One region of the Streptococcus milleri genome, then DNA from elsewhere that is predicted to be linked to it. Evidence: predicted binding sites of a transcription regulator. Region 1 holds the regulator's gene; each other region holds the start of a gene.

The links. Region 1 encodes NrdR, which represses ribonucleotide reductase genes. Its sites were predicted from a motif close to ACACNATATATNGTGT; they were not measured.
Region 2: the regulator NrdR is predicted to act here: its motif matches at 4,046-4,061, upstream of nrdH (glutaredoxin-like protein NrdH).
Region 3: the regulator NrdR is predicted to act here: its motif matches at 2,462-2,477, upstream of EL087_RS01185 (deoxynucleoside kinase).

What each region holds. Positions count from the first base shown of each region.
Region 1 covers NZ_LR134288.1:1,360,801-1,369,079, forward strand. The annotation lists gene EL087_RS06655 (hypothetical protein) at 1-10, opposite strand, end outside; gene der (ribosome biogenesis GTPase Der) at 103-1,413, opposite strand; gene EL087_RS06665 (NADPH-dependent oxidoreductase) at 1,752-2,465, opposite strand; gene dnaI (primosomal protein DnaI) at 2,462-3,361, opposite strand; gene EL087_RS06675 (hypothetical protein) at 3,362-4,510, opposite strand; gene nrdR (transcriptional regulator NrdR) at 4,511-4,984, opposite strand; gene EL087_RS06685 (hypothetical protein) at 5,151-5,762, shown strand; gene EL087_RS06690 (endonuclease/exonuclease/phosphatase family protein) at 5,809-6,624, opposite strand; gene EL087_RS06695 (PTS transporter subunit IIBC) at 6,641-8,279, opposite strand, start outside.
Region 2 covers NZ_LR134288.1:1,250,968-1,259,246, reverse strand. The annotation lists gene EL087_RS06115 (CPBP family intramembrane glutamic endopeptidase) at 1-117, shown strand, start outside; gene nrdF (class 1b ribonucleoside-diphosphate reductase subunit beta) at 248-1,207, opposite strand; gene nrdE (class 1b ribonucleoside-diphosphate reductase subunit alpha) at 1,298-3,457, opposite strand; gene nrdH (glutaredoxin-like protein NrdH) at 3,712-3,930, opposite strand; gene EL087_RS06095 (phosphocarrier protein HPr) at 4,328-4,591, shown strand; gene ptsP (phosphoenolpyruvate--protein phosphotransferase) at 4,593-6,326, shown strand; gene uvrC (excinuclease ABC subunit UvrC) at 6,478-8,277, shown strand.
Region 3 covers NZ_LR134288.1:219,142-227,420, reverse strand. The annotation lists tRNA gene EL087_RS01200 (tRNA-Lys) at 159-231, shown strand; gene EL087_RS01195 (DUF308 domain-containing protein) at 455-970, shown strand; gene EL087_RS01190 (HD domain-containing protein) at 1,043-1,702, opposite strand; gene EL087_RS01185 (deoxynucleoside kinase) at 1,768-2,406, opposite strand; gene EL087_RS01180 (epoxyqueuosine reductase QueH) at 2,593-3,360, opposite strand; gene groL (chaperonin GroEL) at 3,691-5,313, opposite strand; gene groES (co-chaperone GroES) at 5,345-5,626, opposite strand; gene EL087_RS01165 (DUF202 domain-containing protein) at 5,771-6,061, opposite strand; gene EL087_RS01160 (PTS system mannose/fructose/sorbose family transporter subunit IID) at 6,077-6,907, opposite strand; gene EL087_RS01155 (PTS mannose/fructose/sorbose/N-acetylgalactosamine transporter subunit IIC) at 6,909-7,757, opposite strand; gene EL087_RS01150 (PTS system mannose/fructose/N-acetylgalactosamine-transporter subunit IIB) at 7,793-8,279, opposite strand, start outside.

The sequences.
Region 1 (8,279 bases):
TCCAATTCATATTTCTTTCTCACATAAGTACATTAGACTAGTTATCTTGTACTGTACCACTTCTACTATTTTTATGTTCAGCCTTATTTAGCTAGCTCCGCCCTACTTCCGCTTTCTGGCAATGAGATGAATTGGTGTCCCTTCAAATACGAAAGCCTTGCGGATTTGATTTTCTAGGAAACGCATATAAGAAAAGTGCATGAGCTCTTCTTCATTGACAAAGATGACAAAGGTTGGTGGTTTTGTCGCAACTTGTGTCGCATAGAAGATTTTCAGCCGTTTGCCTTTGTCGGTCGGTGTCGGATTAATCGCAATGGCATCCATGATGACGTCGTTGAGAACAGCTGACGGAATGCGAGTATTTTGACTTTGACTAATTCTCTTAATCATGCCTGGCAATTGATGCAAACGTTGCTTAGTCAGAGCTGATACAAAGATAATCGGGGCATAAGACAAGTACTGGAACTGGTCTCGGATATCGGCTTCCCAATTTTGCATGGTCTTGTTATCTTTTTCCAGCGTATCCCACTTGTTAACAACGATAACAATTCCTTTACCTGCTTCATGAGCAAAACCAGCAATCCGCTTATCATACTCGCGAATGCCCTCTTCAGCATTGAGCACCATAAGCACCACATCAGATCGGTCAATCGCTCGCATAGATCGCATAACAGAATACTTCTCTGTATTTTCATAGACCTTGCCTGACTTGCGCATACCTGCTGTATCAATCATGGTAAATTCTTGTCCCTCATTGTCCGTAAAGACCGTGTCAATCGCATCACGAGTAGTTCCAGCCACAGGACTAGCAATCACACGGTCTTCTCCTAAAATCGCATTGATTAAGCTAGACTTGCCGACATTGGGACGACCGATGAGGCTGAATTTAATCATGTCTGGATTTTCAACGGCTTCTTCATTAGGGAGATTTTCAACAATGGCATCTAAAATATCCCCCGTTCCAATCCCATGAACAGAAGAAACGGGATAAGGGTCACCCAAACCAAGCGCATAAAAATCAAAAATTTCACTACGCATCTCTGGGTTATCTACTTTATTAACCGCTAGAATAATCGGCTTGTGGGTCTTGTAGAGCATACGAGCCACATATTCATCCGCATCTGTAATACCTTCTTTTCCAGACACCACAAAAACGATGACATCCGCTTCCTCCATAGCAATCTCTGCTTGGTGCTTGATTTGCTCCATAAAAGGCGCATCTACATCATCAATCCCGCCTGTATCAATCATGCTAAACTTGCGATTCAGCCACTCAGCCGTTGCATAAATACGGTCTCTGGTCACTCCTTCAACATCCTCAACAATCGAAATCCGCTCCCCGGCAATCCGGTTAAAAAGTGTTGATTTGCCGACATTAGGACGGCCGACAATGGCAATAGTTGGTAAAGCCATAGTGTTCCTCTTTCTATTCCAAGAAGCTGGGACAAAATGCTCAGCTTCACTTGTTTATGTAGTTATAATTACAGGACGCAGCGATTTGGAGAAACTCTGTTGACTTTAGTCAATTTAGAATTTCCCATGCACAATTGATTAGCACCTTAGTGCCAATCAATCACTGCTAAGTGGGGGCTAATGTGCTGATAAATCAGCTTTTACAACTCTTTTGACGTCAAGTTTCACTTGACTATTTCCAACTTCGAAAGATTCCCCAAACCTTTCGAGCTGTGCGGGGTGAACCAACAAAATCGAATTGCTTCGAAATGACTGTTTTTGGTCTCACTTCCTTTACTTTATAATAATTTCTTGTCTTGTAATAGATTCTGGCTAGCAGGATTGGGATTTTGAGCAAATTGATTCGTCAACCGCTCGCTCCATGTATCAGTTGCTCGATCTCCAGCATAGTCTGCCTGAATCTGATTATAAGCCTGAATAACAGACGCATCCTGTTCTTGATAATCTTCCTCAAAAACGACTGTTTCATACGGCAGGCGTGGTTTAACAGCATGGTGCTGAGCTGGCTTTCCCAAAGCCATTCCAAAAATAGGATACGTATAATCTGGTAAATTAAACAGCTCTGCTATTTCCCTAGAAGCATAGCGAATCAAGCCAATGATGACCCCGCCATATCCCAGACTTTCAGCCGCCAAAAGAGTATTCTGCGCGACCAGACTAGCGTCAACAGAACTAATCAGAAGATTTTCCACTCCTTGTGGGTAAAAGGCATTTGTGTGAAGTCGCACACCTTTCTCAGCTCGATTGAGGTCTCCGATAAAAAGAAGAAAAACAGACGACTGACGAATAGCCTCCTGAGGCACCAAATCAAACAAGGCTGCTTTCTTTTCCTGACTACGAACAACGATAATCGAATAAGACTGGAAATTCTTCCAGCTGGAGGCTGCCCGACCAGCATCAATAATCGCTTCCAAATCCTCATCTGAAATCTGCTCCTCTGTAAAACGACGAACAGAAGTATGTTTTTTCATCAAATCAATCGTTTCATTCATCGGCGATTTTCTCCTTCCAGACGAACTTCCTCTGCTAAAAATTTTATTCTTTCCATGACTCGACGAGCCTGCCAAGTTTCATCTCCGTTTTTGGATGTCGCAAAATGCCGTTCCAAATCCGCAAAATTAAAATTCGATGTAAAGAAAGTTGGCAAATTTTCCTGCATCCGGTGCTGCAAAATAACCTGCAAAATCTCATCTCGCATCCACGGACTTGATTGCTCCGCACCAATATCATCCAAAATCAATACTTGCGCTACTTTTACTTCATCAATCTTTTCCTTAACTAGACCGGAAGAAATAGCATTCTTTACATCCAAAACAAAACTAGGATAATGAAGCAAGGTCGTAGAAACACTACGTTTTTCCGACAAATCATGTGCCAAAGCCGCCATCATGTAACTTTTCCCTACGCCAAAATCACCATAAAGGTAAATCGCTTTTTTGTAGTTTGGATAATCTGCCACAAAATTCGTCAGCAACTCAAAAGCCTTGTAACGACCAACATCGTCCAAATCCACTTTTGCCAAACTAGCTTCCTTGAGACTAGCAGGAAGACTAATCAAGTTTAAACGTGCATTGATGGTTGCCTGTTTCTGCGCTTCAACTAATTCTGGAGTTTCTTCATAAGAAACATCCGCATAACCCTCATTTTTCACCAAGATTGGCTTATAGCCCTTAGCAATATACGCTTCATCTCCCAGTAAGAATCGATTGCGTTCAGAAATATACTGATTAAACTTAGAAATGCTTCGTTTGATTTCAGCAGGTGTTAATCGCTCAGACTGGATAAAAGCCACTACATCTGGATCGGCTACGATTTGCTTCACCAACTCTTCATAGTTAAATTGACGAGCTTGTTTCCTATGCGCCATCGTTTGTCCAACACTCTCCATCTAGTCACCTCCTTGGTCTAATTTCGCTAAAAGTTTTCTCTTTTGCTCCTCTAGCTCAGCCTGCTTTTCAGCACTTGTTTCATTCTTATAGTCAGGATTGCTCCAGTCGGGAACATTGCTCTTTGAAGTAGCCGTTTGATTTGCTTTTTTGCTTGGTTGTTGATTTCGCTCACGAATTCGCAAAACTGCCTCTTCTGCTGATGTCACTTCTTGATATGAAAAATCATTTGCTACTTTCAAAGCGTATTTTTCATTGAGATTAGCCGAATCCACTTTGTTAAAAGTCAACAGCAAAATCACATTAATCACTTCATCTAACAGTCCCAAATTTGCCAATTCTTGCAAACACTGACGTTCTCCTCGTGTGATTGTCGCATACTTAGTTTTTTTAATTTCTGCTAAAAACTGCATGGCTGACTTACTCTTAGCCTCTCGAATAATCGTTTGTTCAGCGTTAGAAAATCCGCTTGCAGCAGGCTTTTGATTTAATTTTTGCTTCATTCGCTTGGTTGAAATCACATGACCGACAGCCGTCTCCTTAGCCAACAAGTAGGTCTCATACCAAGTCCAATTTTGTTGCTCTGAAATAGCAAAAAGTACCAGCAAATCTTCTTTTTCGTTTTCAAAACGCAAGTTTTCTCGCGCCATCAATTGTTTAAAGTAATCCAAGTCAAAATGATTCTGTTTTGATTGCGTCTCTGCCTTTGCATCTTCCACTTGAAAAATCTCTGACAGCTTCACATCTTGCTTCTCACCATTTGGGTGACTAGGTAACAAAGCCTCTACCGCAGCTTCACCAATCTTCTTTTCTAGCAGGCGCTTGTAAACAGGATTGCTTAAAAATTCACCAGACGATAGTGTGGGCTGCAAATAGACCTGAAAATGATTCTCCGTATGATAAAGCTCTACTAACTGCATAGCAGACAACATTTCTAAACTTTTTTGCAAGGCATTCATCCCCAGATTGAGATGATTCAAAATGTGCCCAAAGGTGTAAGATGATTTCCCATTGTCCCAAAAAGCAAGAAAATACTGATAGATAGAGGTCGCTTCAAGCCCTAAAATTGGCAAATACAGACGAATCAAATTGGTGCTGTCCTGGCTAATCAGATTATTCTTCACAAAAGAAAATTGATCATTCGGTTTCATCTATTGTTCCTTTTTCTTTTTCGCTGTTTTTGTAATCTGTTTCAAGAGGTTTTCCAACTCGCTCACATCTTTAAAGCTACGATAAACACTAGCAAAACGAACATAAGTAATTTCATCTAAATCCGCTAACTCTTCCATTACTAAACCACCGATATACTCGCTTGCAATCTCGTTTTCATTGCTGCTGCGCACTTTTTGCTCAATTCTGCTGACAATTTCCTCAATCTCATCACTAGAAACAGGACGTTTTTGCGCCGAACGAATGATTCCATTAAAGATCTTGTCTCTTGAAAATTGTTCCCGCGTGCCATCTTTTTTAACGACAACGAGCGTCCGTTCTTCTACACGTTCATAAGTCGTAAAGCGATACTGACATTCATCACACTCACGACGACGACGAATTGTATTACCATCTTCTGCTTGCCGACTGTCAATAACACTTGATTTACTACCACCACACTTAGGACAACGCATCTGCTTCCCTCCTGAATTCTTAATACTTCATTATACCATGTTTTAAGAAATAACAAAAGATAGGACCTTCCTCACGAAAACATATAATAATCCGTTATCCTATTTACTTCTCTCGAGAAATTTTATATAATAAATTGTAAACGTTATCATTTTAAGGAGAATTATGATGAAAAGATTTTTTTCTGTTGCCTTTTTTAAAGACAAAAAGAATATCGCTATTCTAACGCTAGTAGTTCTTTTATTGGGATCGTTTTCTGCCATGGGAAACCAGCAGAAGGACGAGAAAGAATATAAGGTACAGATTCAAAAATTAACAAAAAGCAATGAAGAAGCCGCGAAAGACTACAAAACATTAAAAAATGAGTTTGACTCCTACAAAAAAGAAAACGAGCAATATATTGCTCTAGGTAAAAAAGAGGAACAGACAAAGAAAGAGAAAGCCGCAGAGGAAAAGAAGAAAAAGGAAGCGGAAAAAGCTAAGCAAGAAAAAGAGGCTGCAGAAAAAGCAGAAAAAGAACAAGAAATAGCTAGACAAGCAGAAGAAAAACGAAAACAAGAAGAAGCAGCTGCCGCTCAAGCGCAGCAACAACAAGAGGCTGCTACAGCACAAGAAGCTCAACAGCAGGAACGAACCGTTTATGTAGCTCGTAACGGAACTGCTGATGTTTATTGGTACAGCTTAGATAATATGCCACGCAATACACGGTTTGACAGAGTAGTCACCATGACCGAGGCCGACGCTATCAATGCTGGAAAACGACACACCTCTAAAGAATGACAACCAAAAACGGGAAGTTTTATCTTGAACTTCCCGTTTTTGGTTGTTAAAATGCAACTTCTGCTTCTAACCCAAAATGGTCACTAACAACAGGTGTTGCTTTGCCGTCAAAAACAACAGCAGATTTTTCAATGTTGAAATCTTTACTTGTAAAGATATAATCAATTTTTAGAGCTTCCTTATTTCCAGCCCAGCCAGCAATATCGCCTTCAACCGTTGCTGTACCAACGACTGTGTCAGCAACAGCATGACTATCTTGCAAAGCAAGTGGACTTCTTAGAATGTGCTGATAGCCTTCATAACCGACAGGATTGTTAAAATCTCCCATCAATACCAAAGGCATGTTGCATTGTAACAATTCTTCTTCTATCTGTGCCCACTCTTCTTGGAAGCCTTTATTCCACCAGGAAAGATGACAGGAAGCCACCGTTACAAGCCGTCCATCAACTTCTGTTTCCGCCAAAAGTACTTTTCTAGTGTGATAATCCGTTGGATCGTTGGCATTTGAAACCAATAACTCCCTTGGTTTCAATGGATTTAAGGATAAAATAGCAACTCCCTCATGAAACCGATCAAAACCAATATGATTATAAGCCCAAGACCAATGATAAATAAGACCTTTCTCTACCAATCTCTCCACAAGACAATGTGCAAAGTGGTCTTTATGAATCGCAATGGCGCCATCTACCGCATGATAAAATGGAGCCTGAACAACCTGTTCAGACTCCATTTCTTGATTGACTTCCTGCAGGCAAATGACATCATATTTTTCTTGAAGAATCCGCTCAGCTAGTTGATCTAGCTTTTTTCCTTGCTCATCTTCCATCCAACTATGAGTATTTAAAGTCAGGAATTTTGCCATGATTTCTCTTTTCTATTTACAATTCTACTTTAGCAACAACCGTTTTCACTGCTACTTTGCCGAATGTTTCAACCGTTACAGATTTAATAGCTTGTGCATTTGTGAAGACAACAACTGTTGAAGTTTCACGACCTGCCGCTTTGATAGCTTCTAAATCAGCTGTCACAAGAAGATCACCTGCTGCAACTTTTTGTCCTTCTGCAACATGTACTTCAAATGGTTTACCTTCAAGACTGACTGTATCAAGTCCGATATGAACAAGCACTTCAAGACCATTATCAGTCAAGAGACCAAGAGCGTGTTTTGTAGGGAAAATGCTTGTAACAGTACCTGCTACTGGTGAGTAGATATTCCCATTTTCAGGTTCAACTGCAAATCCGTCACCCATCATTTTTTGTGAGAAGACAGGATCTTTCACATCAGAGATAGCAATGACTTCACCGTCAGCAACCGTTTCAACTTCTTCTGTTACACCTTTGTAGCTCACTTCCGCAGCTTGTGAAGCTGTCATTTGACTCGGAAGAGTTTCGGGAATCACTTCACCTGAGTCAAGTAAGTCTTGAATATCAGATTTCAGAACGTCCGCTTTCGGACCATAAATCGCTTGAACACCTTGGCCTTTCATCACCAAGCCCATTGCTCCTTCAGCTTTCCATTGTTCTTCTGTACCAACTTTTTCAGCATCTTTGACAGTTACACGGAGACGTGTCATACAAGCATCTACATCAACGATATTTGCGCGTCCGCCAAGAAGGTTAACGATATTTACAGCTTGGGATGCTTCTGCTACTTTGCCACCAGCTTGAGCAGATGAATCACTATCTTCCCCATCAGCTGTTTCATAGTTACCATTACGTCCTGGAGTTGCGTAGTTAAATTTCTTAATCATGAAGTTGGCAATAAAGTACATTCCAACTGCAAAGAGAACTGTTACCCAAATAAAGTTAATGATATCCATACCCAAACCAGCGTTGATTGCAAGTGGGGTACGAGTCAAGAATTCAATCGAACCAAATGAGTGCATACGCAAGTGAACAATATCTGCCATAGCAAAGGCTAACCCTTGCACAACAGCATACACCAAATAAAGAGGTGTTGCAACAAACATAAACATGTATTCAATTGGTTCTGTAACACCTGTTAAGAAAGTTGCAAGTCCTGTTGCAATCATCATCCCTTTGTATTTATGTTTCTTATCATCATCTACATTTCGATAAATTGCAAAGGCAACCCCCATCAAAATACCAAATGAACCAATCATTTGCCCAACTTTAAAACGAGCTGGAGTAATACTATTTAGAAGATGTTGATATTGGTCAGCGTGTGAACCTTTTAAATTAACAAGGTCTGTTACCCAAGCCAACCATAATGGATCTTGACCAAATACAGTCGTTCCTTTAGCAGCCCCTGTCAACACTTCATATGTCCCACCTAATTGAGTATAGTTGATTGGAATTGTCAACATATGGTGAAGTCCAAATGGTAAAAGAAGACGTTCTAAAGTACCAAACAAGAATGGTGCGAGAATTGGAGCTGTCTTTTGAGAGTTAGCAATCCAAATACCAAAATTGTTGATCCCAGTTTGAACAACTGGCCAAAATACTGCAAGAATCAAAGCCACAATTGTAGAACGCAAAATAACAACGAATGGCACA
Region 2 (8,279 bases), 110 kb from region 1:
GGATTAGTGCTTTATGCTGCCTTTGCACGTCGAGGAAATCTGAAAGATTCAATAGCTGTGCATATTTTAAACAACACACCAGCAGCTCTCGTTATGCTGTTTGCGATGTTTCGATAGCGATGTAAAAATAGTACAATCATTTACAATAATATAATAAAAACACGAACGATTTTAGTTTCAGCTACTTGCTGGTCTTGCTTCATTCGTGTTTTTGTGTTATTAGATGTTATTTTTGTTAATTGATATTTTATAACCCGTAATTGTAATCATCATCTTGCATGGCTTCAACTTCACCAAGAAGATAACCGTTTCCGACTTGAGAAAAGAAGTCGTGGTTAGAAGTTCCGGTTGAAATACCATTCATGACAATCGGATTGACGTCATCAGCCGTGTCAGGGAAAAGTGGGTCTTGACCAAGATTCATGAGAGCTTTATTAGCATTATAACGAAGGAAAGTTTTGACTTCTTCTGTCCAGCCGACACCGTCATATAAGGTTTCTGTGTAGCCTTCCTCATTTTCATAGAGGGTGTAGAGCAGGTCGTACATCCACTCTTGGAATGTTTCTTGCTCTTCTTCTGGTAATTCGTTAAAGCCTAATTGGAATTTATAGCCAATATACGTTCCGTGGACAGATTCATCGCGGATAATCAATTTGATGATTTCAGCTACATTGGCTAATTTGTTATTTCCAAGATAGTAGAGCGGAGTAAAGAAACCAGAGTAGAAGAGGAAGGTTTCTAAAAAGACACTAGCAACCTTCTTTTCAAGAGCATTTCCATTAAGGTAAATCTCGTTGATAATTTCTGCTTTCTTTTGCAAATAAGGATTTGTATTGGTCCATTCAAAAATTTCGTCAATTTCTGATTTCGTGTTAAGGGTTGAGAAAATAGATGAATACGACTTAGCGTGAACAGACTCCATGAATTGGATGTTATTCAACACAGCCTCTTCATGAGGTGTGCGAATATCTCCTCGGATAGCTTCGACACCTGATTGGGATTGCATCGTATCCAATAATGTTAATCCGCCGAAGACCTTACCAACAAGGTCTTTTTCTTCAGGTGATAATTTTCTCCAGTCGTCCAAATCGTTGGAGAGGGGGATTCGTGTATCGAGCCAGAACTGCTCGGTCAGTTTTTCCCAAGTAGATTTGTCAATGACATCTTCAATGGCATTCCAGTTTATGGCTTTATAATAGGTTTTCATGTTGATTACTTTCTTTTATTCCAGTTGATTCTTATTGTTTACAGATAGTTTAAATTTGTTCTGAAAGGCTTTTAGAAATTTTAAATCTCGTTAAATCACGCAGCTCTCGCACTGGTTGGCTCCGACTTCACCGCCGTCATCTGTAAAGGTACGGACATAATAGATTGATTTGATGCCCTTGTTAAAGGCATAGTTGCGCAGGATAGACAGGTCGCGCGTGGTTTGTTTGCTTTCAGTTTTCCATTCGTAGAGTCCTTGTGGAATGTCGCTGCGCATAAAGAGGGTCAGAGATAATCCTTGATCTACGTGCTCAGTAGCTGCTGCATAAACGTCAATGACTTTACGCATATCCATATCATAAGCGCTGGTGTAGTAAGGAATCGTCTCAGTTGATAGACCAGCTGCTGGATAGTAGATTTTTCCGATTTTCTTTTCTTGTCGTTCTTCGATGCGTTGCGTAATAGGGTGGATAGAAGCAGAGACATCATTGATATAGCTGATAGAGCCATTCGGTGCAACAGCTAAGCGATTCTGGTGATAAAGGCCGTCCGTCATGACCTTATCTCTCAAGTCTGCCCAGTCTTTAGCAGAAGGGATAAAGATATTTTCAAAGAGTTTTTTAACTCGGTCAGATTTAGGTACAAATTCACCAGTTACATATTTGTCGAAGTATGAACCATTTGCATAATCAGACTTTTCAAAGTTATGGAAAACCACCCCGCGCTCGCGGGCAATATTATTGGACTCAACAAGTGTCCAATAATTCATGAGCATAAAGTAAATGCTGGTAAACTCAACAGATTCAGCTGATCCGTATTCAATCAATTGTTGAGCCAGATAACTGTGCAAGCCCATGGCACCTAGCCCAAAAGTGTGAGCTAAGCTATTGCCATGATCAATAGTCGGAACAGCTTTGATGTGAGAACTGTCTGTAACAAATGTCAGCGCCCGCGTCATGGTACGGATAGACTTACCAAAATCTGGCGAAGTCATCATATTAACCACATTGGTAGAGCCGAGATTGCAAGAAACATCTGTTCCTAAACGAACGAATTCTTGAGCGTCATTCAAGAGGCTTGGTTCTTGGACTTGCAGGATTTCGGAGCAAAGATTGCTCATGATAATCTTGCCGTCTACTGGATTCGCACGATTAGCAGTATCGATATTAACTACATAAGGATAGCCAGATTCCTGCTGCAACTTGGAAATTTCAGTTTCTAAATCACGAGCTTTAATCTTCGTTTTACTAATCTTAGGATTGGCAACCAATTCGTCATATTTTTCGGTAATGTCAATGTAGGCAAATGGAATGCCATACTCCCGTTCGATAGAATACGGACTGAAAAGGTACATTTCTTCATTCTTGCGAGCTAATTCATAAAATTTATCTGGAATGACAACACCTAAAGAAAGGGTTTTTACTCGTACTTTTTCATCGGCATTCTCTTTCTTAGTTGAAAGAAAAGCGATAATATCTGGGTGAAAAACGTTGAGATAAACAACACCGGCTCCCTGACGTTGACCTAATTGATTAGAGTACGAAAAACTGTCTTCGAAGAGCTTCATAACTGGTACCACACCAGAAGCAGCTCCTTCATAACCTTTGATAGGGGCACCCGCTTCCCGCAGGTTACTGAGGGAAATCCCAACGCCACCGCCAATCCGAGATAATTGCAGAGCTGAATTGATAGAACGACCGATTGAATTCATATCATCAGTGACTTGAATCAAGAAACAAGAAACTAATTCACCACGCCTAGCACGTCCGGCATTCAAGAAACTTGGAGTTGCTGGTTGATACCGTTGATGAATGATTTCATTGGCAATATCTTTGGCAATTGCTTCATCACCGTCGGCAAAATAGAGCGCATTGAAAAGAACGCGGTCTTCCATGCTTTCAAGGTAATATTCACCATCATTTGTTTTGAGAGCATATTGATTATAGAATTTATAAGCTGCCATGAAAGATTTAAAATGAAAATCTTGTTCATGAATGAAGCTGGCTAGCTCTTCGATGTATTCAGGTGAATAAAGCTGGATGAATTCTTTTTCTAAATAGTTTTCTTGAATTAAATAGTGAATTTTTTCTGTGATAGAAGAGAATTTTTTCGTATTTGGTTCAACATTTTCTTTAAAGAATGCTTCCAAGGCTTCCTTATCTTTGTGAAGCATAATCTGTCCGTTGATTGGACGGTTGATTTCATTATTGAGACGGAAATACGTCACATCTTCTAATTGTTTGAGTCCCATAGTGTTCCTTTTCTAAATACTAGATTTGCTATTGGCAAAAGAAAGAGGGGTGGGCAAGAACTAAAAATTGAAAATTTTAGTTCGTAGTCTCACCCCACAAAGTTACTCAACAGTTTTGAAAAGTGTTGAGGTGGTGAACGAAGAAAACAAAGTTTTCATCAAAGGTACTCTTCCGAGTATAAAAAGTGAACGGAGAAGGTCTTGTCTAGTTATCGCAGTTTTAACCATTTCTCCCATTAGGTACATGTCATAAATTATGATAATTTTTTTAATTTACCAGGTTGAAAACCGGAAAATGCTTCCGTTGGAGTTTGAACGACTGGAGCAGCATTAAAGCCTAAGCTTTTCACATGATCGATGTATTCAGTCTGTTCGTCCAAATTGATTTCACGATATTCCACATGGTTAGTGTCTAAGAAGCGTTTTGTCATTTTGCACTGCACGCAATTGTTTTTTGAGTAAATAGTTACCATAATGAACTCCTAATTTCTTTAAATTCAGTATGGAATTAGTATATCCAAAGCAGGGAATTTTGTCAACTATTATGTTCTAAATATTGTGTTTTGTTTTGGGGTTTTAAATACCATGATACTAGATATAGTGTTTTCTTGAAAAAGGAAAAAGACAGAATGAAGTCCTATTTTTGGCATCATTAGATTAAGTTTTCCTTGGCGAATAGTGGATTGAAAATGTATCAATCAATTGGATAGTGAAAATCTCGTTTTAATGAAATTTCAGTAATTCTCATAAAAAAGACTTGCTGAATACACATAAAATTCTTGAAAAAATTTTACAAAGATGTTATAATCTAGAATTGTAAGGGTTATCACATGAGACCCCAAAAAGATTACATTAAAGGAGAGTCAAACTATGGCTTCTAAAGATTTCCACATTGTGGCAGAAACAGGTATTCACGCACGTCCAGCAACTTTGTTAGTTCAAACTGCTAGCAAATTTGCTTCAGATATTACTCTTGAATACAAAGGTAAATCAGTAAACCTTAAATCAATCATGGGTGTTATGAGCCTTGGTGTTGGTCAAGGGGCTGATGTAACAATTACTGCAGAAGGTGCAGACGCTGATGATGCAATTGTAGCAATCGCAGAAACAATGACAAAAGAAGGATTGGCTTAACATGACAGAAATGCTAAAAGGAATTGCAGCATCTGACGGTGTTGCTGTTGCTAAGGCATATCTACTCGTTCAACCGGATTTATCATTTGAGACTGCTTCAGTCGAAGATACAAATGCAGAAGAGGCTCGTTTGGATGTAGCTCTTGAAGCTTCACAGAACGAGCTTTCTGTTATCCGTGAGAAAGCAGTAGAAAGCCTTGGAGAAGAAGCAGCTCAAGTATTTGATGCTCATTTAATGGTACTTTCTGACCCAGAAATGATTGGTCAGATTAAAGAAACAATTCGTGCAAAAAAAGTGAATGCTGAAGCAGGTCTGAAAGAAGTAACAGATATGTTCATCACTCTCTTTGAAAATATGGAAGATAATCCATACATGCAAGAACGTGCGGCAGATATTCGCGACGTGACCAAACGTGTGTTGGCTCACTTGCTTGGTGTACGCTTGCCAAACCCTGCTATGATTAATGAAGAAGTAGTTGTGATTGCCCATGACTTGACTCCTTCTGATACCGCTCAATTAGATAAAAACTTTGTTAAAGCTTTTGTAACCAACATTGGTGGACGTACAAGTCACTCAGCTATTATGGCTCGTACTCTTGAAATTGCTGCGGTTCTTGGAACAAATAACATTACCGAATTAGTAAAAGACGGTGATACAGTTGCCGTGAATGGAATTACTGGTGAGGTTATTATCAATCCAACAGAAGAACAAGTTGCAACCTTTAAAGCAGCGGGTGAAGCCTATGCAAAGCAAAAAGCTGAATGGGATTTGCTGAAAGATGCTGAAACAGTAACAGCTGACGGAAAACATTTTGAACTGGCTGCAAATATCGGTACACCTAAAGATGTCGAAGGTGTGAATGCAAATGGCGCAGAAGCTGTCGGGCTTTACCGTACTGAGTTTCTTTATATGGATTCGCAAGATTTCCCAACAGAAGATGAGCAGTATGAAGCTTATAAGGCTGTCTTGGAAGGAATGAATGGCAAACCAGTTGTTGTCCGTACAATGGACATCGGTGGAGACAAAGAACTTCCTTACTTTGATTTGCCAAAAGAAATGAATCCGTTCCTTGGATTCCGTGCTCTTCGTATTTCTATTTCTGAAACAGGAAATGCAATGTTCCGCACACAATTACGTGCACTTTTGCGTGCATCTGTGCATGGACAATTGCGTATCATGTTCCCAATGGTTGCTTTGTTGACTGAATTCCGTGCTGCAAAAGGCATTTTGGAAGAAGAAAAAGCTAAATTGCTTGCAGAGGGTGTGGCAGTTGCGGACAATATTCAAGTTGGTATCATGATTGAAATTCCAGCGGCAGCAATGCTTGCTGACCAATTTGCAAAAGAAGTTGACTTCTTCTCAATTGGTACCAATGACTTGATTCAATACACAATGGCTGCTGACCGTATGAATGAACAAGTTTCTTACTTGTACCAACCATACAACCCTTCTATCCTTCGCTTAGTGGATCGAGTGGTCAAAGCTGCTCACGCTGAAGGTAAGTGGGCTGGTATGTGTGGTGAAATGGCAGGCGATCAAACTGCTGTTCCGCTTCTAGTTGGTATCGGTCTGGATGAGTTCTCAATGAGTGCAACATCTGTTCTTCGTACACGTAGCTTGATGAAGAAATTGGATACGAAGAAGATGCAAGAACTCGCTCAACGTGCTCTTACAGAATGTGCAACGATGGAAGAAGTTCTTGAACTTGAAAAAGAATATCTTGATTTTGAATAATATCGAAACGAAGACCATTGTCAATTAAGACAATTGGAATCTCAGTTATTGAAAGAGGGCGTTGTTGTCCTCTTTCTTTATATTGCAAATCATTTAGGCTTTCTGTGTTCCTTTTTACTTCCTTTTGCTCATTTTTGCTATAATGATAATTATGAATAACTTGATTAAATCAAAATTAGAATTGCTGCCAACCAGTCCAGGTTGCTATATTCACAAAGATAAAAATGGTACCATTATTTACGTAGGTAAGGCTAAGAATTTGCGCAATCGGGTGCGCTCTTATTTTCGTGGGAGCCATGATACTAAGACCGAAGCGCTGGTATCTGAGATTGAGGATTTTGAGTTTATTGTCACGGAGTCTAACATTGAAGCTTTGCTGCTTGAAATCAATCTCATCAAGGAAAATCAGCCTAAGTACAATATCATGCTCAAGGATGATAAGTCCTACCCTTTTATCAAAATTACCAATGAGACATATCCGCGTCTAATTATTACGCGTCAGGTCAAAAAGGATGGGGGGCTCTACTTTGGTCCTTATCCTGATGTAGGTGCTGCCAATGAAATTAAGCGCCTGCTGGATCGAATTTTCCCTTTTCGCAAATGCACTAATCCGCCTGAGAAGGTTTGTTTCTACTACCACATCGGGCAGTGCCGAGCTCACACTATCTGCCATAATGAACCACATTTTTTTCAAGATATGGCTCAAGAAGTATCAGACTTTCTCAAAGGGCATGATGATAAGATTATTGATGAGCTGAAAAGGAAAATGACTAGTGCGGCTGAGAAAATGGAGTTTGAAAAAGCGGCTGAGTACCGCGACTTGCTTCAAAGCATTGCGACGCTTCGCACTAAACAACGAGTCATGGCGAAGGATTTGCAGAATCGGGATGTCTTTGGTTATTATGTAGACAAAGGCTGGATATGTGTGCAGGTGTTCTTTGTCCGTCAAGGAAAACTCATTGAGCGAGACGTGAATATGTTTCCTTACTACAATGATCCCGATGAGGATTTTCTGACCTATATTGGTCAATTTTATCAGGAAAAATCTCATCTGATTCCCAATGAAATTTTGATTCCGTCTGATATTGATGATGTAGCTGTTCAGGCTGTGGTAGATACGAAGATTCTCAAACCTCAGCGAGGAGAGAAGAAACAGTTGGTTAATTTGGCTATTAAAAATGCGCAAGTTAGTTTGCAGCAGAAGTTTGATTTGTTGGAGAAATCTGTTGAAAAAACGCAAGGAGCTATTGAAAATCTAGGTCAGTTGCTCAATATTCCCACCCCAGTTCGGATTGAGTCCTTTGATAATTCCAATATTATGGGAACCAGTCCTGTTTCAGCTATGGTGGTCTTTATCAATGGGAAACCCAGCAAAAAGGATTATCGCAAGTATAAGATTAAGACAGTTGTCGGTCCAGATGACTATGCTAGTATGCGAGAAGTGATTAAGCGCCGCTATAGCCGAGTCATGCGAGATGGTTTAATACCGCCTGATCTTATTGTCATTGATGGTGGTCAGGGTCAAGTCAACATTGCTAAAGACGTCATTCAAAATCAATTAGGGTTAGATATTCCTATCGCTGGTTTGCAAAAGAACGACAAGCATCAGACTCATGAATTGCTCTTTGGCGATCCTTTGAAAGTGGTCGAATTATCTCGCAATTCACAGGAATTTTTCCTTTTGCAACGCATCCAAGATGAAGTCCACCGCTTTGCCATTACCTTCCATCGCCAGCTCCGGTCTAAGAATTCCTTCTCATCACAACTAGATGGCATTGAAGGACTGGGGCCCAAACGCAAGCAAAATTTGATGCGACATTTTAAATCTTTGACCAACATCAAGAAAGCCAGCGTGGATGAAATTGTCGAAGTGGGTGTACCGCGAAAAGTGGCAGAGGCCGTGCAGGAGAAATTGAGCAAATCTACAGATAAAAAGATAACCAACTCCTAGAT
Region 3 (8,279 bases), 720 kb from region 1:
GACTATTTTTTGTATTATTAGGGAAACAAAAGACTTCTAACAGCTTGCAGGCCGTTTCACGCGGAAGCAGCTTCAGTTAGAGCGAGTTGCCCACCTGCTTAATTGTGCGGGTTCAATACAAATCGTGAAGGTCCGGCACCAATACAGCTTTTTCTGTTGCCTCCTTAGCTCAGTTGGTAGAGCAGTGGACTCTTAATCCATGGGTCACAGGTTCGAGCCCTGTAGGGGGCATAATAAAATTTAAGTAAAAAGCCTATATGATAGGCTTTTTTGTTGTTCTCACTTATAATCTTCTAACCTTGTTATAGTTACAAAAAATAATAAAACATCCTTTTTTGTTCCACAAAAAGCCATACTAAAATTCTCAAACTATCTATTTCCTTTCTTGACATCTCCCATCAAAAAAGTTAAAACGCTTTCATCCTCAAACTATACTATATAGGGGGGTATTGAAATGAAATTTTCTAATCATTTACTGCTATTCCTTGCAGGAGTTGTTTTTGTCCTTTTAGCACTTTTCCTATTTACAAACCCAGCAGCTAATCTTGTTGCTTACAGCTGGTGGATTGCATTTGGTTTACCGTTTGCTTCTATAGCAGCTATTTTAGGCTATTTCTCTGTGCCAAAAGAGCTTCGCTCACCTGTTTATCTTTTCCAATGGTTTGTTAATCTTCTCTTAGCTCTTTACCTCGTTGCTTATGGCTTTGTGACCCTGCCGGTCGTCATTCCGACCATTTTAGGAATTTGGTTAATTGTAGAAGCCATTATTGCTTTCTTTAAAGGCAATCGTCTGGGATTGATTTTCCCTATTATTGGTAGCCATATCATGTGGATAGCCTTGCTTGCATTTTTACTAGGTCTAGTGATTCTGTTCAATCCAGTAGCTACAAGTGTCTTTATCGTTTATGTCGTTGCCTTTGCATTTTTAGTTGCTGGCTTCACCTACATTATTGATGCCTTTCGTAAATAATCTAGTTGCTATTTCTATCGCATTCAAAAAAGCTAGGAAATCATATTCTCAGCTTTTTCGTCTCTTTAATTATCACTTTTTCGCATCCCATTCTGCGTAGAATTGCTCTAGGTATTCTTCCAAAAAGTGATGGCGACCTATTGCTAATTGCTTAGCATAGTCTGTATTCATCAAATCTTTTAACTTCAACAACTTTTCATAAAAATGTAGAATTGCTGTTCCTTGATTACTTCGATATTCTTCTACCGTCATATCTTCTCGTGGTCGCAAGGCAGGGTCATGAATGGGTCTGCCCGTATATCCAGAATAAGCCATAGCTCGAGCTATTCCAATTGCTCCAATCGCATCTAAACGGTCGGCGTCTTGAACAATTTTCCCCTCCAAAGTGCTGACATTTTTCTGCTGATGTCCACCTTTAAATGACATCGTTGCAATAATCTCCAGTACATGAGCTGTTTCCTCATCTGAAGCCTGATGATTCTGTAGCCATTGCTTGACCTTTTGCAAGCCCACCCCTTCATTCTCATTTAATTTCCCGTCAGCTATATCATGCAGCAAGGCAGCTAGCTCACAAATAAAAACATCTGCTTGTTCTTGTTTAGCGATTTCTACAGCATTGTTTGTGACACGCACAATATGCCACCAGTCATGCCCACTCATCTCGTCTTTCAATTCAGCATAAACAAAATCTCTTGCTTCTTGAAGAATTTTCGCTTGTCTATCCGTTATCATCTATCTCCCTTTTTATTTATATATACAAAAATCTCGAAGTGATTTCGAGACTTTCTTGATTGAATTTATTTCTCAAGCCCAATTGTTCTCATTTTTTCTTGAATTTGTTGGTAGACTTGATTCCAATCATTTGGATCTGCAATATCCAAATTATCTGTTGCAATTCTCATTTTAGGACTGTAATTGTAATCCTCATACCAATTTTGATAATGCTTGTAAAGCAGTTGATAGTAGTCAGCGAGTCCATTTTCTTCATTTGGTTGCTCATAATCGCGACCACGTTTTTTGATATTATCCATAATGTGGTCAAAACTACCGTCTAAATAGATCAACAAATCTGGCGCTTTCTTAGGCAGACCTTGGATTTCTTCCATCATATTGTCCAAAAGTTCCAAGTAGATATCATACTCTTGCTCACTGATACTTCCCTTGAGTGTATTGATATAAGTAAACAAAGCGTCTTCATAAATAGAACGATCTAGAATATTATTGTCGTCATGATAAGCCGCTTTGATCATTTTAAAGCGTTTATTTAGAAAATAAATCTGCAAAGCAAAGCCATATTTATCTGGGTCTTCATAATATTTATCCAAAATAGGATTTTCTTCTACCGGTTCAAAAAATGGCTGCGTTCCTAATTCCTCGGCTAATCGATAAGTGTAAGTCGTCTTACCTACCCCAATCATGCCCGCTAAAATAATCACTATCTTCCTGCACCTCCAAAATCTATCTAATATCAGGTCATCAGCTTCAATAAAAACACCATATATTGTGCTAAAAAAAATAATAACACAATATATTGATGACGTCAAGATATAAAACTTCTAAATGTACAAACAAAAACAACCTTGTAAGAAGAAACACGATCAACTCTAGTACAAGTGTTATTTTTAGCATTCTCCATTTGTGACAGTAAATTTAATATGCGAATAATCTTTTTCTAAATCTTTCCCCTTCAAAAAAGCTACTGCATCTTTTTTTATCTGAATGAGGTCAATTCCTTGTGCCTGCGCCGCAAAAACACAACCACAATAGCATTGTCGATAAATGTCGTACTCTTCACACATTTCAACCGAGCGTTTATAACCCTGATTTTTCTTGAAATCACTAGGAAGATACTGCGTTGCATAAACTTTCTGTACTTCTATTCCAACACTATTGATCGTCTGCGAATTTTTATGAGGACTGATGGTCAGGGCGCTTCCAAAATAGTCAAATCCCAAATCAACAGCCACTTGTGCTGTCTTATCTAAGCGATAATCATAGCAAACTTTACAACGATCGCCACCTTCCGGCTCTTCTTCCAAGCCATGTACTGTCCGGAAAAATTCCTGTGGCTCATAGGGAGCTTCTAAGTATCGAACATGATTACCAGTATTTTCATTGAAATCATGAACAAATTTTTGTGCAACATAGGCACGGCGCTGATATTCTGCCTTAGGGTGAATATTTGAATTAGCAAAATAAACCGTCACATCCGCATACTGGGTCAAATACTCCAGAGTATAGGTCGAACAGGGTGCACAACAGGTATGCATCAAAATCGTAGGACGCTTCTGATCTGATTCCCAAACTTTGACCATTTGCTGCATGACACGATCATAGTTTATTTTTTGGTTGGGATTCATTTTATTCAGAATTTCTTCAACATCAATCATCGTTTTCTCCTTAGAAATGTATCACTATTTTACCACAGAAAAGGAGTAGTGACAAATAGACAGAATAGAATATCATTCACAGGCAACACGAATTTATTCAGCAAGAGAGAATAAATCTCTAATATTCAATGAACAATCATTCTGTTTCGTTTGTCTTCTCTGTACCTATCTTATGTGCCCAAACTAAAAAATAATAAAAAGGGAAGCGAGCTTGGATTTATTGAATCCATCACCACTTCTCTTTTTAATATCCTTGAGGATACGCTTACACTTTAATATAAAAGTAATCTTGTACAAAATTGAACATGATTAAGAACTGTATTTCTTAAACTACATCATTCCACCCATCATACTTGGATCCATTGCTGGAGCGGGGCTAGCTGGTTCTGGTTGGTTAGCAACAACTGCTTCAGTTGTTAAGATGAGGCTCGCTACTGAAGCTGCATTTTGAAGAGCAGAACGAGTAACCTTGACTGGGTCAATAATTCCTGCATCAATCATATTCACCCATTCACCGGTAGCAGCATTGAAACCAGTCCCTGCTTCCGAATTTTTCAAGCGGTCAATGACGATAGAACCTTCAAATCCTGCATTTAGAGCGATTTGACGAACAGGTTCCTCCAATGCTCGAAGAACGATGTTGCGACCAGTTGCTTCGTCACCTGACAAGTCTAGTGCTTCAACGGCACTTAAAACATTGACAAAGGCTGTTCCACCACCTGAAACAATTCCTTCTTCAACAGCTGCACGAGTTGCATTGAGGGCATCTTCAATACGGAGTTTCATTTCTTTGAGTTCTGTTTCTGTTGCAGCACCAACTTTGATGACAGCCACACCACCTGACAATTTCGCTAAGCGTTCTTGGAGCTTTTCACGGTCGAAGTCAGATGTAGAACTTTCGATTTGGGATTTGATAACAGCCACACGGTTGGCAATCGCTTCGGCATCACCAGAGCCTTCAACGATAACAGTGCTATCTTTGTCCACAGTTACTTTTGAGGCTTGTCCAAGTGCTTCAATCGTTGCATCTTTCAATTCCAAACCAAGGTCTTCTGTAATCACTGTACCGCCAGTCAAGATAGCAATATCTTCTAGCATCGCTTTACGACGATCCCCAAATCCTGGTGCCTTCACAGCGACTACATTGAAAGTACCGCGGATTTTATTCAGTACAAGAGTTGGAAGAGCTTCACCATCTACATCATCTGCGATAATCAAAAGCGGACGGCTTGTTTTCAAAATATTTTCCAACAAAGGAAGAATTTCTTGGATATTAGAAATCTTCTTATCTGTAATCAAGATATATGGATTATCTAAATCAGCAACCATTTTTTCATTATCTGTTACCATGTATTGAGAAAGATAGCCACGGTCAAACTGCATACCTTCAACAACATCTAGCTCTGTTTCCATTCCTTTTGATTCTTCAATAGTGATGACACCATCGTTGCCAACTTTTTCCATGGCTTCAGAAATGTATTCTCCGACTTTTTCAGAACGTGATGAGACAGCTGCAACTTGCGCAATCGCTTCTTTATTAGAAACCGGAACAGAATTTGCTTTTAAGGCTTCAACAGCTGTTGCAACAGCTGTTTCAATACCACGACGAATGCCAATTGGGTTTGCACCAGCCGTTACATTTTTAATCCCTTCGCGGACAATTGCTTGGGTCAACACAGTCGCAGTAGTTGTTCCGTCACCAGCGATATCATTGGTTTTTGATGCAACTTCTGACACCAACTTAGCTCCCATATTTTCAAAATGATCTTCGAGTTCGATTTCTTTTGCAATGGTGACACCGTCATTTGTGATGAGTGGTGAGCCAAATGATTTTTCAAGAACGACATTGCGCCCTTTAGGGCCTAAGGTTACTTTAACGGTATCTGCCAAAATATCAACACCACGCACCATGGCGCTTCTTGCATCCGCTGAAAATTTAATATCTTTTGCCATTTTTACAATTCCTCTTTCTATAAATTTTTATTTATTCAACAATCGCTAAAATATTTGCTTCATTGACAACGAGGTACTTTTCTTCGCCGTCTTTAACATCAATTCCCGCGTGGCTTTCAACGAGAACGGTGTCACCAGCTTTTACGCTTGGCGCAACGAGTTCACCGTTGAGTGTACGAATCCCTTCCCCGACAGCCACAACTTTTGCCGTCTTTGTGGCGTCTTGTCCTGCACCTGCAATGACAAAACCACCAACTTTCTGTTCTTTTTCTTCTATTTTTAAGACCACACGGTCACCTAATGGTTTAAGCATTTGTTTACCTCCAATATCTTGTTTTAGCACTCCGTTAGTGCGAGTGCTAATATTTACATTTTCTATTGTATCACTTGGTCAGAAATAGTCAAGAAAAAAACTCTGTCAAACGACAAAGTTTTTAGGGGGAAAGCAAATAAATTTTTATCGAACCAATCTTAATTTTTCTTCAAAATCATCAATGACTTTTTTGAGATTCAATCGTCCTTTATAAATACCATAGCCAAAAACGAGCATGGCTAATATTCCCAACACTGCTAGGATCATTCCAAGAACAAAGGCAATGAGATTGATTTGACGGAAAAAATAGACCAGAACAAGACCGATACTAGCAATGGTAAAGAAGAGACTAAACCAACGTCCGAGATTTTCAATCATGTGTTTTTGATATTGAATTTCCGTTTCATATCCTTGAATCAATTCTTGTTCTGTCATAATTTTCTCCTATTTTTAGTATTTCAATCCTGGGTTGAAGAATCCAACCAATACACCAAGGAAGGCTACTACAACGAGAAGCAACATTACTTTAATTGGTGAAAGGTTTTTCTTCGCCATCAACCACCAGCAAAAGACAATAAACAAAGCTGTCAATAGACCTGGATAAACACCATCTAATTGATCTTGCAGTACCAAGAAAGCTTTTCCTGAAGAGTCTTTCAACTTGAAAGCTGTCTTCACAGGTACCCATGTTGCTGCAACAGCACCGATGACCATACCACCGATGATAGAAACAGACTTACGGATAGCTTGTCCTTGAGGTCCGACAAGAAATTCAACCGCTTTGTCTCCAAGTTCATAGCCTTTAAAGTAGGCAAATTTCATACCAAAGTAAGCGAGCAAGTTCCAAACAACGATATAGAAAATGGCACCAAGTGGCGAACCACCATTTGACAAGCCAAGAGCAATACCTAGTATAATCGGAATCAAGGTACCAACAATCAATGAGTCACCAATCCCTGCAACAGGTCCCATCAGACCAGCACGAAGACCGTTAATCGTTTCATCATCTACTCCATCAGCCCCATTCGCACGCGCTTCTTCTAAACCCGCTGTAATCCCTACAATCAATGCACCTAATTGAGGTTCTGTGTTGAAGAATGCAGTGTAAGTGTGCATTGCTTTGGCTTGGTCTTCTTTTTTAGGATATAATTCTTCCACGATTGGCAGCATTGAAGCTAGGTAACCAAATGTTTGCATATGTTCTTGTGAGAAGCAAGTTAAGTTCCCATAATACCAATGATGAAAAGATTTTCCTAATGTTTTTTTCGTTAATTTAACCATTTTAAATATCCTCCTCATCGTCATCATCAAAACTTGCACTTGCGGCTGCTTGTGCTCTTACATTTTTAGCCATTTGAATTTCATAGAATAATACTGCAAAAATCAATGAAATGACTGCACAAGATACAAGGTTAAGTCCTAATGAAGCTGCTAATGTAAATCCAACAAAGAATGGAATGAAATCAACAGCTTTTTCAACAATTTGTTTCAAGAGAATTGCAATTCCGACACATGGAAGAAGAGAACCAACTGTGAAGAGGGTTTTCATTGGAATACCGTCCAATGGAAGTGTCGTTTTCAAGGCCGTAACTGCATCTGCACCTAATTTACACATAATGAGGGTTGGCAAGAATGAGAATATCAAGTGTGAAATCCAAGGGAAGCCCCAGTCTACCATATACAGGCGTTTAAATTCACCTTTTTCAACAGCTTTCCAGCCAATATGTTGCCAAAGCAAGTTCATAGTAGCTGTACCATAGAAAAGAACTGTACCAACTGTACCAACGAGTGTTCCCATTGATTTAGCCAAGTTAGCAGCATCTGCAGAGTCAAGTGACAGTCCTTGTGATTGAATAGCAACCATTGCCAGAGGAATCCCAATATAAGAAACCGCACGAACGTCAGCTGAAACAGTACCGCCAGGTGTTACCAAAGCGATGTAAACAAGTTGCATTGCAACCCCACAGATGATACCTAATTTCACATCTCCTAGAATCAGTCCTGAAACTAAGCCACCTACAAGTGGGCGTCCAAGAGTATAGTTACCAATGGAAGTACCACCTAAACCAGGCATAGATGATAGACAGGCAAATAACCCTAGTAAAGCGGCTTGAAACCACGAAATTGTCATAATAAAGCCTCCTCCTTAATGCTTATTATATTTTTTTAAAAACCAAATTTAGATTTGAAATCATCCCAATAACCGATAGACACATCTGGTAAGAGTTGGAATTTCACTTTATAGCCAGCTTTTTGAATCGCTTCAAGCGCTTCCGCTTCCTCTTGTGTAATGGATTGGTTATTTCCTAATTTAATAGCTCCTGGACGGTCATTGGCTGGACCAACAATAATTTCTTTGATATCGCCAGGCACAAAACCTTGATCAACTAGTATTTCTTTCATGTCAATTGGATTTTTAGTAATCAAGAAATAGCGACTATCGGAATCCAATACCTTTTGTGATTTTTCTTTCCATGCTTCTTTTGTCCAAACGAATGTTTTTTTATCAGAAGCTGCTTTGTAGGCTTGTTTCAAAACTGCATTTCCTGCTGCAGCATTATTGACAGCAACCAAGCCGTCACAAGGATATTCTTTTGCCCAACGAGTTACTGTTTGACCGTGAATCATACGGTCATCAATACGTACAAATGAA